DNA from 4 places in the Limibacter armeniacum genome. Region 2 is predicted to be linked to each of the others. Evidence: riboswitches for the same ligand, from Rfam matches in the RefSeq annotation. Region 2 holds a riboswitch; each other region holds the start of a gene.
What was found. Region 2 has a riboswitch for S-adenosylmethionine ahead of metH (methionine synthase). Riboswitches for the same ligand answer to the same signal wherever they lie in the genome.
Positions count from the first base shown of each region.

Region 1: linked by a shared signal. The riboswitch ahead of V6R21_RS05740 (hypothetical protein) and the one ahead of metH (methionine synthase) in region 2 are both predicted to bind S-adenosylmethionine.
Region 3: linked by a shared signal. The riboswitch ahead of V6R21_RS05575 (hypothetical protein) and the one ahead of metH (methionine synthase) in region 2 are both predicted to bind S-adenosylmethionine.
Region 4: linked by a shared signal. The riboswitch ahead of V6R21_RS10635 (O-acetylhomoserine aminocarboxypropyltransferase/cysteine synthase family protein) and the one ahead of metH (methionine synthase) in region 2 are both predicted to bind S-adenosylmethionine.

Region 1 covers NZ_JBAJNO010000007.1:31,568-33,772, reverse strand. The annotation lists gene V6R21_RS05755 (MvaI/BcnI family restriction endonuclease) at 1-291, opposite strand, end outside; gene V6R21_RS05750 (very short patch repair endonuclease) at 351-785, opposite strand; gene V6R21_RS05745 (hypothetical protein) at 813-1,007, opposite strand; gene V6R21_RS05740 (hypothetical protein) at 1,083-1,409, opposite strand; SAM-I-IV-variant riboswitch at 1,473-1,586, opposite strand; gene V6R21_RS05735 (hypothetical protein) at 1,760-2,205, opposite strand, start outside.
Region 2 covers NZ_JBAJNO010000008.1:2,521,707-2,523,911, forward strand. The annotation lists gene metH (methionine synthase) at 1-1,302, opposite strand, end outside; SAM riboswitch class I at 1,478-1,604, opposite strand; gene V6R21_RS16255 (hypothetical protein) at 2,201-2,205, shown strand, end outside.
Region 3 covers NZ_JBAJNO010000007.1:1,464-3,668, reverse strand. The annotation lists gene V6R21_RS05585 (very short patch repair endonuclease) at 1-426, opposite strand, end outside; gene V6R21_RS05580 (hypothetical protein) at 454-648, opposite strand; gene V6R21_RS05575 (hypothetical protein) at 724-1,050, opposite strand; SAM-I-IV-variant riboswitch at 1,114-1,227, opposite strand; gene V6R21_RS05570 (hypothetical protein) at 1,401-1,988, opposite strand.
Region 4 covers NZ_JBAJNO010000008.1:1,157,218-1,159,422, forward strand. The annotation lists gene cysM (cysteine synthase CysM) at 1-306, opposite strand, end outside; SAM riboswitch class I at 867-973, shown strand; gene V6R21_RS10635 (O-acetylhomoserine aminocarboxypropyltransferase/cysteine synthase family protein) at 1,284-2,205, shown strand, end outside.

The DNA of each region.
Region 1 (2,205 bases), on a different contig from region 2:
CCCCTTCTTGGTATTCGGCCGGTAGTAGCTGGTCCTCTGCTCAGCCACTTCGCTCTGTGATAAGATGGCGGTATTGTAGTAGACCTTTCCCTCATCGCCCTGAGGCATTGTACTAAAATCCACAACTCTCCCTTGCTTGAGGATTTCCCTCAACTCCCCTGAGGCGTCAATAATACTTTTCTTTAGCATTGTTTCCGTCATCCGGATCAGGCTAAACTCTTCCCTACAGTATTTCTGGATAATCTCAATTAGGCGTTCTTCCCCCTCATTGGGGATAAAAAATGGATTCACGTTTAAGTTGGTTTAGCTTTTACAATTGGTTTGCATTATAGCAATAAATAGTATTATTCTCATACCTTGATCATATCAACCAAGCTATCTAGCACTTTCAGGGTCCTTTCTTTGTCATACCTAATAGCACACTCCCAAACCGTCATCACATTCCACCCTTCCCTCAACAAGTCCATACGGTGGCTAATGTCATTGGCTCGGTTCCGAGCGATTTTCCAACGCCAAAACTCTGTGTTGGTCTTGGGCAGCTTGTAGTACTTGCAGTCTTGGTGCCCATGCCAGAAGCAGCCATGGACAAAGATCACGGTCTTGTACTTGGGTAACACGATGTCAGGTTTGCCAGGCAGGACTTTGCCCCTGTACCTGCCGTGCAGCCGGAAGCGGAAGCCATGGCGGTGCAGGTAGCGCCTCACAATCAGCTCAGGCCTCGTATCCTTGCCCTTGATCGAGGCCATGATCCTGCTGCGTACTTCGGGGCTAAACTTGTCGGGCATCGCTTTTTGGAAGAGAAGTTACGAAATTCACTTCTTTCTCCCCCTTTTTTCGTCTTCAAGCTCCTTGTTGGACTTGGCAATCCTCTTTTTAAGAGCCCTTATATCAAGCCACGAAGGCACTCCCATAACAACTGTTACTATAAACATAACCCTTAGATCTGTCATGTAATCCGTGACAGGCGAGGTCAGCCATTCAATGAACCAGTAATATACCTTTTCCATGGTATTGAAGTCTTGTTTCAGTAAAAATGAAGGGGGGCCTTCCTCCCAATCGAAGTCAGGCCCATGCAAGAGGAATCAGTTCTCAATCGAAAGCTTTCCCTCTTTCAGCTTGATACACCGGTCAAATGATATACAATTGCCCCCAAACAGCAGTTGGCAGCTATTCAGGTTGTAGATGGGCCATAATTCCAGGTAGGAAGACTGACACACTATCTTCGATGCCAGCGAAGGGTCACGTGAGATCAACTCTCCTGCAAGGGCAATCATATATGCCCCCTTTCTTGTGGCAAATCCCTTGTTGCCCACGAGTCTGTTAAAGTACCCAACCAGTTGCTCGGTACTGTCACGGTGTAGCGTCAAGCGACACTCCTTGATTAGTTCTGTAAATGATTGTGTTGCCATTACCATTCTAGTTTTGTTGTGAAAAATAAACCAAATGGCATCAGGAAATGGGAAGGAAAATAGTGAGGCGCATTTTTTTGTCCTGCTCCAAAAGAGGTTCGGACCACATCGCACTGGACCACCGTGGCTTGTCTTGCTCGGTTGGTATCCCCTTCCATGGGATTCTTGATGCTACTGTAAGTATAGGATTCTTTTTATAATTAATCCAAAATATTTTTATAAATACCTCTACCAAGAAGTTCTTCGGGAAATCTGATGATAATAAAAAGGACAATCCTAATAAGTAAGGTTGAGGATAACCGGAATATGAGTCATCCCGAGTTATTATTGGGATGACTCATATTTATCAATTACACAGCCTTATTCTGTACTGGAGTCACTTTTACATAGTCCATGAACTTACGAAGTTTGTCCATAATGATCGGTGTAGAAACAACAAACTTCTCCCCTTGTACCCAAAATTCAATATAGGTAGACGAGATACTCCCCTTCGCTTTTCTATAGCTAATGAATAAATCTTTTGATACAGTATAGTCATGATAAACTTCCTCGTTTCTTAGAGGTTTTTCTTTATTAATCTTCTCCTGAAGGATTTGATAGTTTTGTAAAATAGCTTTACACTGCTCTAATGTCAGTTCTATATAAGTAATGTCTGCTATTCTTGTCTGATCAGTCTCGAATTGCTTCCGGTCCGGATAATATTTATCGGCACCGATTACCAATTTTGAAATATCCCTATATTTATAACCTGTGAGTTCTAAATAAGAATTACTATTATATGATTTACCCTTAAATA
Region 2 (2,205 bases):
CAGGAACCTAACCATACACTCTTTTGACTCCAACATTCCGTCATCCATATTGATGTCAATCACCTGTGCACCACCTTCTACCTGCGTACGGGCGATCTCCAAAGCCTCATCAAATTGCTCTTCCTTAATCAGTCTCTTGAATTTAAGGGAACCTGCCACATTGGTTCGCTCACCAATATTGACAAACATGCTGTCTGGCTTAATGGTAACCGGTTCCAAACCACTCAAATTCATGAAAGGCTTGTGCTTAGGTATTGTTCTAGGTGCTGCCGTTTTAAATGTCTCAGCAATATCATGGATGTGATCTGGTGTTGTACCACAACAACCCCCAATGATATTTACCAATCCTTTAAAGCTATCAACAATGTCAGCCATCTCTTTCGCTGTCTGATCGTACTGACCAAACTCATTGGGCAATCCTGCATTTGGGTGTGCAGAAATATTGACATTGGCTACACGAGATAACTCTTGAATGTAGGGTCTCAACAAGTCGGCACCTAGGGCACAGTTCAAACCAACACTAAACAGGTTTGCATGACGGATTGAGTTCCAGAAAGCTTCTGCTACCTGACCGGAAAGTGTACGTCCAGAAGCATCTGTAATCGTACCGGAAACCATAATTGGAAGGTCAACCCCTACTGACAGGTTTGGAAACTCCTCTTCCCTGCCTCTAGGACGTCTGTCCACTAGATTGCCATTTTTTACATCCTCAAAATATTGGTCAATTGCAAAAAGGGCTGCCTTACAGTTAAGCGTATCAAAAACAGTCTCTACCAAAAGGATATCTGCTCCTCCTTCTACCAATGCCTGTACTTGCTCATAGTATGCTTCTACCAGTTGGTCAAAATTGATGGCACGATAACCTGGATCATTTACATCTGGAGAGATGGAAGCCGTTCTGTTGGTTGGTCCAATTGAGCCAGCTACATATCTTGGTTTATGAGGCTCCTTAGCTGTAAGCTCATCAGCTACTTCTTTTGCTATTGCTGCTGAAGCATAGTTGAGTTCATATACCAGATCTTCCATCTGGTAATCAGCCATGGCTATACTGGTACCACTAAAAGTGTTGGTCTCTACAATGTCAGCGCCAGCCTCAAAGTACAGTCGATGTATTTCCTTGATAATGTCAGGTCTTGTAATGGACAGTAGGTCATTGTTACCTTTCAGGTCACTAGCATGACTGGCAAAGCGAGTCCCTCTAAAATCCTCTTCTGTCAATTTGTGTCGCTGGATCATGGTTCCCATGGCTCCATCCAGGATCAGCACCCTTTCCTCGGCCTGCTTTCTGATATCTGCTTTCATGAATAATAGTTAAATGGCTCTAGAATTAATCGCAATTACGGCTAGCCAACTGCATAGCCAAACCTGTCAGACATTTGTCTGTTCGATCAGGGTGTTATCAAGAATAACTGGAATTGAGTAGTAAGGCAGGAATCAAGATACCGGCAAAGAGCGCTTGCCGGTACATAACATACCGTACTCATTTTTCCTGGACACCTCCAGGGCGGGAATTAGCACCTTGTTCAATTTGAAAAAATGATTCAAAGAATTGCAGGTTGCTAAGACTTCACAGAGCCCGTTCTCTCAGTCTTTCTCAATAAGCACGATGCAAAATTAAAAATAATCGGCAGATAAATAAAAATCTTTTTCAATTCTAATGACTCTACTCAGTATTAACATTTCTTAAATCAATACAAAAGCTCACAGTTTACGTTTACTTTCAATGTGTAACATTCAATACCTTTCGTTCACCATTATTAAAAAAATAAGTTACACTTCAGGTATTGCTTACCTGTGAGTTTACAGTCTCTTTCCTCCTAAATTTACCTTTATTCGTTATCCCCTGACAAACACCTCTCCCATAATCTTAAAATAACACAACACTAACTACTATTAATGATGTGATTTCAACTCATTAACTAAATTTTATTCAAAAACACCTCAAACCTTACACATCTGTGATTTTTACTTAAAATTGCGTACTTTGGATGTAACAAATCACAAAGGCACTTCTTTAGGCCTACTTACTTCAGAACTATCCGCTTGTAAGAATTTTAATTAACACCACTAATTCTGCGCGCCCATACTTTTCTATTCAAATAAGCTTTCATTTTCAGTTCTGAAATCAGGAAACACAATTAAATCAAACAATACAGCTATACCACAATAATCAATTACACAACCAGCAACCCTCACTACCATGAT
Region 3 (2,205 bases), on a different contig from region 2:
GATCATATCAACCAAGCTATCTAGCACTTTCAGGGTCCTTTCTTTGTCATACCTAATAGCACACTCCCAAACCGTCATCACATTCCACCCTTCCCTCAACAAGTCCATACGGTGGCTAATGTCATTGGCTCGGTTCCGAGCGATTTTCCAACGCCAAAACTCTGTGTTGGTCTTGGGCAGCTTGTAGTACTTGCAGTCTTGGTGCCCATGCCAGAAGCAGCCATGGACAAAGATCACGGTCTTGTACTTGGGTAACACGATGTCAGGTTTGCCAGGCAGGACTTTGCCCCTGTACCTGCCGTGCAGCCGGAAGCGGAAGCCATGGCGGTGCAGGTAGCGCCTCACAATCAGCTCAGGCCTCGTATCCTTGCCCTTGATCGAGGCCATGATCCTGCTGCGTACTTCGGGGCTAAACTTGTCGGGCATCGCTTTTTGGAAGAGAAGTTACGAAATTCACTTCTTTCTCCCCCTTTTTTCGTCTTCAAGCTCCTTGTTGGACTTGGCAATCCTCTTTTTAAGAGCCCTTATATCAAGCCACGAAGGCACTCCCATAACAACTGTTACTATAAACATAACCCTTAGATCTGTCATGTAATCCGTGACAGGCGAGGTCAGCCATTCAATGAACCAGTAATATACCTTTTCCATGGTATTGAAGTCTTGTTTCAGTAAAAATGAAGGGGGGCCTTCCTCCCAATCGAAGTCAGGCCCATGCAAGAGGAATCAGTTCTCAATCGAAAGCTTTCCCTCTTTCAGCTTGATACACCGGTCAAATGATATACAATTGCCCCCAAACAGCAGTTGGCAGCTATTCAGGTTGTAGATGGGCCATAATTCCAGGTAGGAAGACTGACACACTATCTTCGATGCCAGCGAAGGGTCACGTGAGATCAACTCTCCTGCAAGGGCAATCATATATGCCCCCTTTCTTGTGGCAAATCCCTTGTTGCCCACGAGTCTGTTAAAGTACCCAACCAGTTGCTCGGTACTGTCACGGTGTAGCGTCAAGCGACACTCCTTGATTAGTTCTGTAAATGATTGTGTTGCCATTACCATTCTAGTTTTGTTGTGAAAAATAAACCAAATGGCATCAGGAAATGGGAAGGAAAATAGTGAGGCGCATTTTTTTGTCCTGCTCCAAAAGAGGTTCGGACCACATCGCACTGGACCACCGTGGCTTGTCTTGCTCGGTTGGTATCCCCTTCCATGGGATTCTTGATGCTACTGTAAGTATAGGATTCTTTTTATAATTAATCCAAAATATTTTTATAAATACCTCTACCAAGAAGTTCTTCGGGAAATCTGATGATAATAAAAAGGACAATCCTAATAAGTAAGGTTGAGGATAACCGGAATATGAGTCATCCCGAGTTATTATTGGGATGACTCATATTTATCAATTACACAGCCTTATTCTGTACTGGAGTCACTTTTACATAGTCCATGAACTTACGAAGTTTGTCCATAATGATCGGTGTAGAAACAACAAACTTCTCCCCTTGTACCCAAAATTCAATATAGGTAGACGAGATACTCCCCTTCGCTTTTCTATAGCTAATGAATAAATCTTTTGATACAGTATAGTCATGATAAACTTCCTCGTTTCTTAGAGGTTTTTCTTTATTAATCTTCTCCTGAAGGATTTGATAGTTTTGTAAAATAGCTTTACACTGCTCTAATGTCAGTTCTATATAAGTAATGTCTGCTATTCTTGTCTGATCAGTCTCGAATTGCTTCCGGTCCGGATAATATTTATCGGCACCGATTACCAATTTTGAAATATCCCTATATTTATAACCTGTGAGTTCTAAATAAGAATTACTATTATATGATTTACCCTTAAATACAGTATAGGTTCTAATCGTACTATACTCTCCTTCTGTGTGCTTCTCTACATTGGTTTTGATATACTGTTCTGTAATGTATCTAGTTTGCATACAACCAGTAAGTAATGCTACCATCGACAAGGAGATGAGTGCTTTTCTCATTATTAGTTTTAGTTTTAAAATGATTATAAAAAATATGATTTAATAAGTGTTCTTGAAATAATACAACTACAATAGTATCATTAAAGTAGCCTACTTTTCTTACAAATACTTTAAACCCATCGCCACATGTCCCGATCTTTATTAGATCTATGATCACCGCAATAGCCAAGGATAAGCATAAAAAAACAGCCTGAAACGATCGTGTATCAGGCTGCTT
Region 4 (2,205 bases), 1.4 Mb from region 2:
GGTTTTGACCCGTTCTGCTGTGGCATGCTCAGGCATAATCAGTTCAATTTCTACACCAACTGCTTTAGCAATCATGGCAAGTGCAATTCCTGTATTGCCGCTGGTGGCTTCAACCAGTTTCATTCCTGGTTTCAGTTCACCTCTGTCAATAGCCCCTTGTATCATACTGAGAGCAGGTCTGTCTTTGACACTACCGCCGGGGTTATGACCTTCTAATTTTCCATAAACCTTAACATTTGGGTTAAGGTTTAGATGTGTAACCTCTACTAATGGGGTGGATCCTACCAAGTCAAGGATTGATGGCATAATATATTTTCTTTGTGTTTTGAATTCAATTTAACGCTGTCACTGTTATAAATTCTATATTCAATTGAAGAAAAGCATACTTCAAATTAGATCAATTCATAATTGAATGCTAAAGAATTTATTTATTGTATCAAATAATAGAGCTTCCTGAGTTGCTAATTTTCCACTCCCTTTCTTATCGATAGCCTAGTTGTTATATAGGGTATTGAGGCAAATTTACGCATGTCATCTGTTTCTATCCAATTTATGAAATCAGAAACTGTCTGTAATCTTTGTACCTATTTGATAATCTAGGTGATAGAGTTATACCGTTTCTTGTTACAGTTTGTAAGTTTGCTAGCTATAATCATTATCAAGGCTTTTTTGTTTTGAATTTTTTGTATTCAGCTAGTTCATTGGTAAGAGAAAAGTAGGATAAGCTTTTTCTCATCGAAGCTTTTGGTATAGCTCCTTAGGATTAAAATAAATCTTAATTTTTTTGTGATGTTGTTTGGTTTTTTTCAGAAATGGTCAGTATGTTTGTGGCACATACAGTCAATTACCTCACATCTGAAGTAATTGGTTTATAAAGAAGAGGCGAGAGACTAGGCTTTAAGACCCTCTAGCAACCCCCTCACTCGTGGGAAAGGTGCTAATTCCTAGCCTAAGTTTTTAGGACATATAAACTAATTAGGCATCATGAAAGCATTTAAAATTCTTTTTGTTGACGCAGCAGCGTTGACCCAATTTTTTGCATCTCGCAACACGTACAATTTCTCATACCGAATGTGTATGCGAATGCGAATGTGTAGCTAATCGCACATACACTCCCCACACCTCCGTTTCCATCTCCTAAGATGTATTGTTACGTTTCGCACCAAGTGACGCGCGGCTTGGTACAGGCGTTTCTTTATCCTTAGCACAAGCAGGAGGCTCGTTTTGGTCTACAAAACGTGTTTTAAGAACCATTGTACCATTTTATTAAAATCCAAAGAGCCATGTCAGATAATAAATTAAGATTCGAAACACTACAAGTGCATGCAGGTCAGGAAGTTGAAGCTACTACGAATGCCCGTGCAGTACCGATTTACCAAACTACATCTTACACATTCAACGATGCAGAACATGGTGCTAACCTGTTTGCCTTGAAAAAGTTTGGCAATATCTACACTCGAATCATGAACCCAACAACGGATGTGTTTGAGAAGCGAATCGCTGCACTTGAAGGCGGAGTGGCAGCACTTGCAGTAGCTTCAGGACAGGCAGCGCAGTTTATTGCACTGAATAACCTTTGTGAGTCAGGAGATAATATTGTTTCTACAACATACCTATATGGCGGAACTTATAATCAGTTTAAAGTGTCTTTCAAAAGGTTAGGCATTGGGGTGAGGTTTGCAGAAGGTGATGATGCAGAGAGTTTTGAGAAGCTGATTGATGAGCGTACCAAAGCACTGTATCTGGAAACTATTGGGAACCCACAGTTTAATATTCCAGACTTTGAAGCAATCGCAAAAGTTGCGCAGAAACATAATATTCCATTGGTGGTAGACAATACTTTTGGAGCAGGGGGGTACTTGTTCCGACCTATTGACCATGGTGCCAATGTTGTAACGGCTTCGGCTACGAAATGGATTGGTGGACACGGAACATCAATTGGTGGAGTCATAGTAGATGCGGGTAATTTCAACTGGGCAAATGGTAAGTTTCCTCAGTTTACAGAACCATCAGAAGGATACCATGGATTGAAGTTCTGGGAAGTTTTTGGAGAGGGTGGTCCATTTGGAAATATAGCTTTCGCAATCAGAGCGAGGGTAGAGGGACTGAGAGATTTTGGTCCAGCATTGAGTCCATTCAATTCCTTCCTTTTATTACAAGGTTTAGAAACACTTTCTCTTCGTGTACAAAGACATGTTGATAATG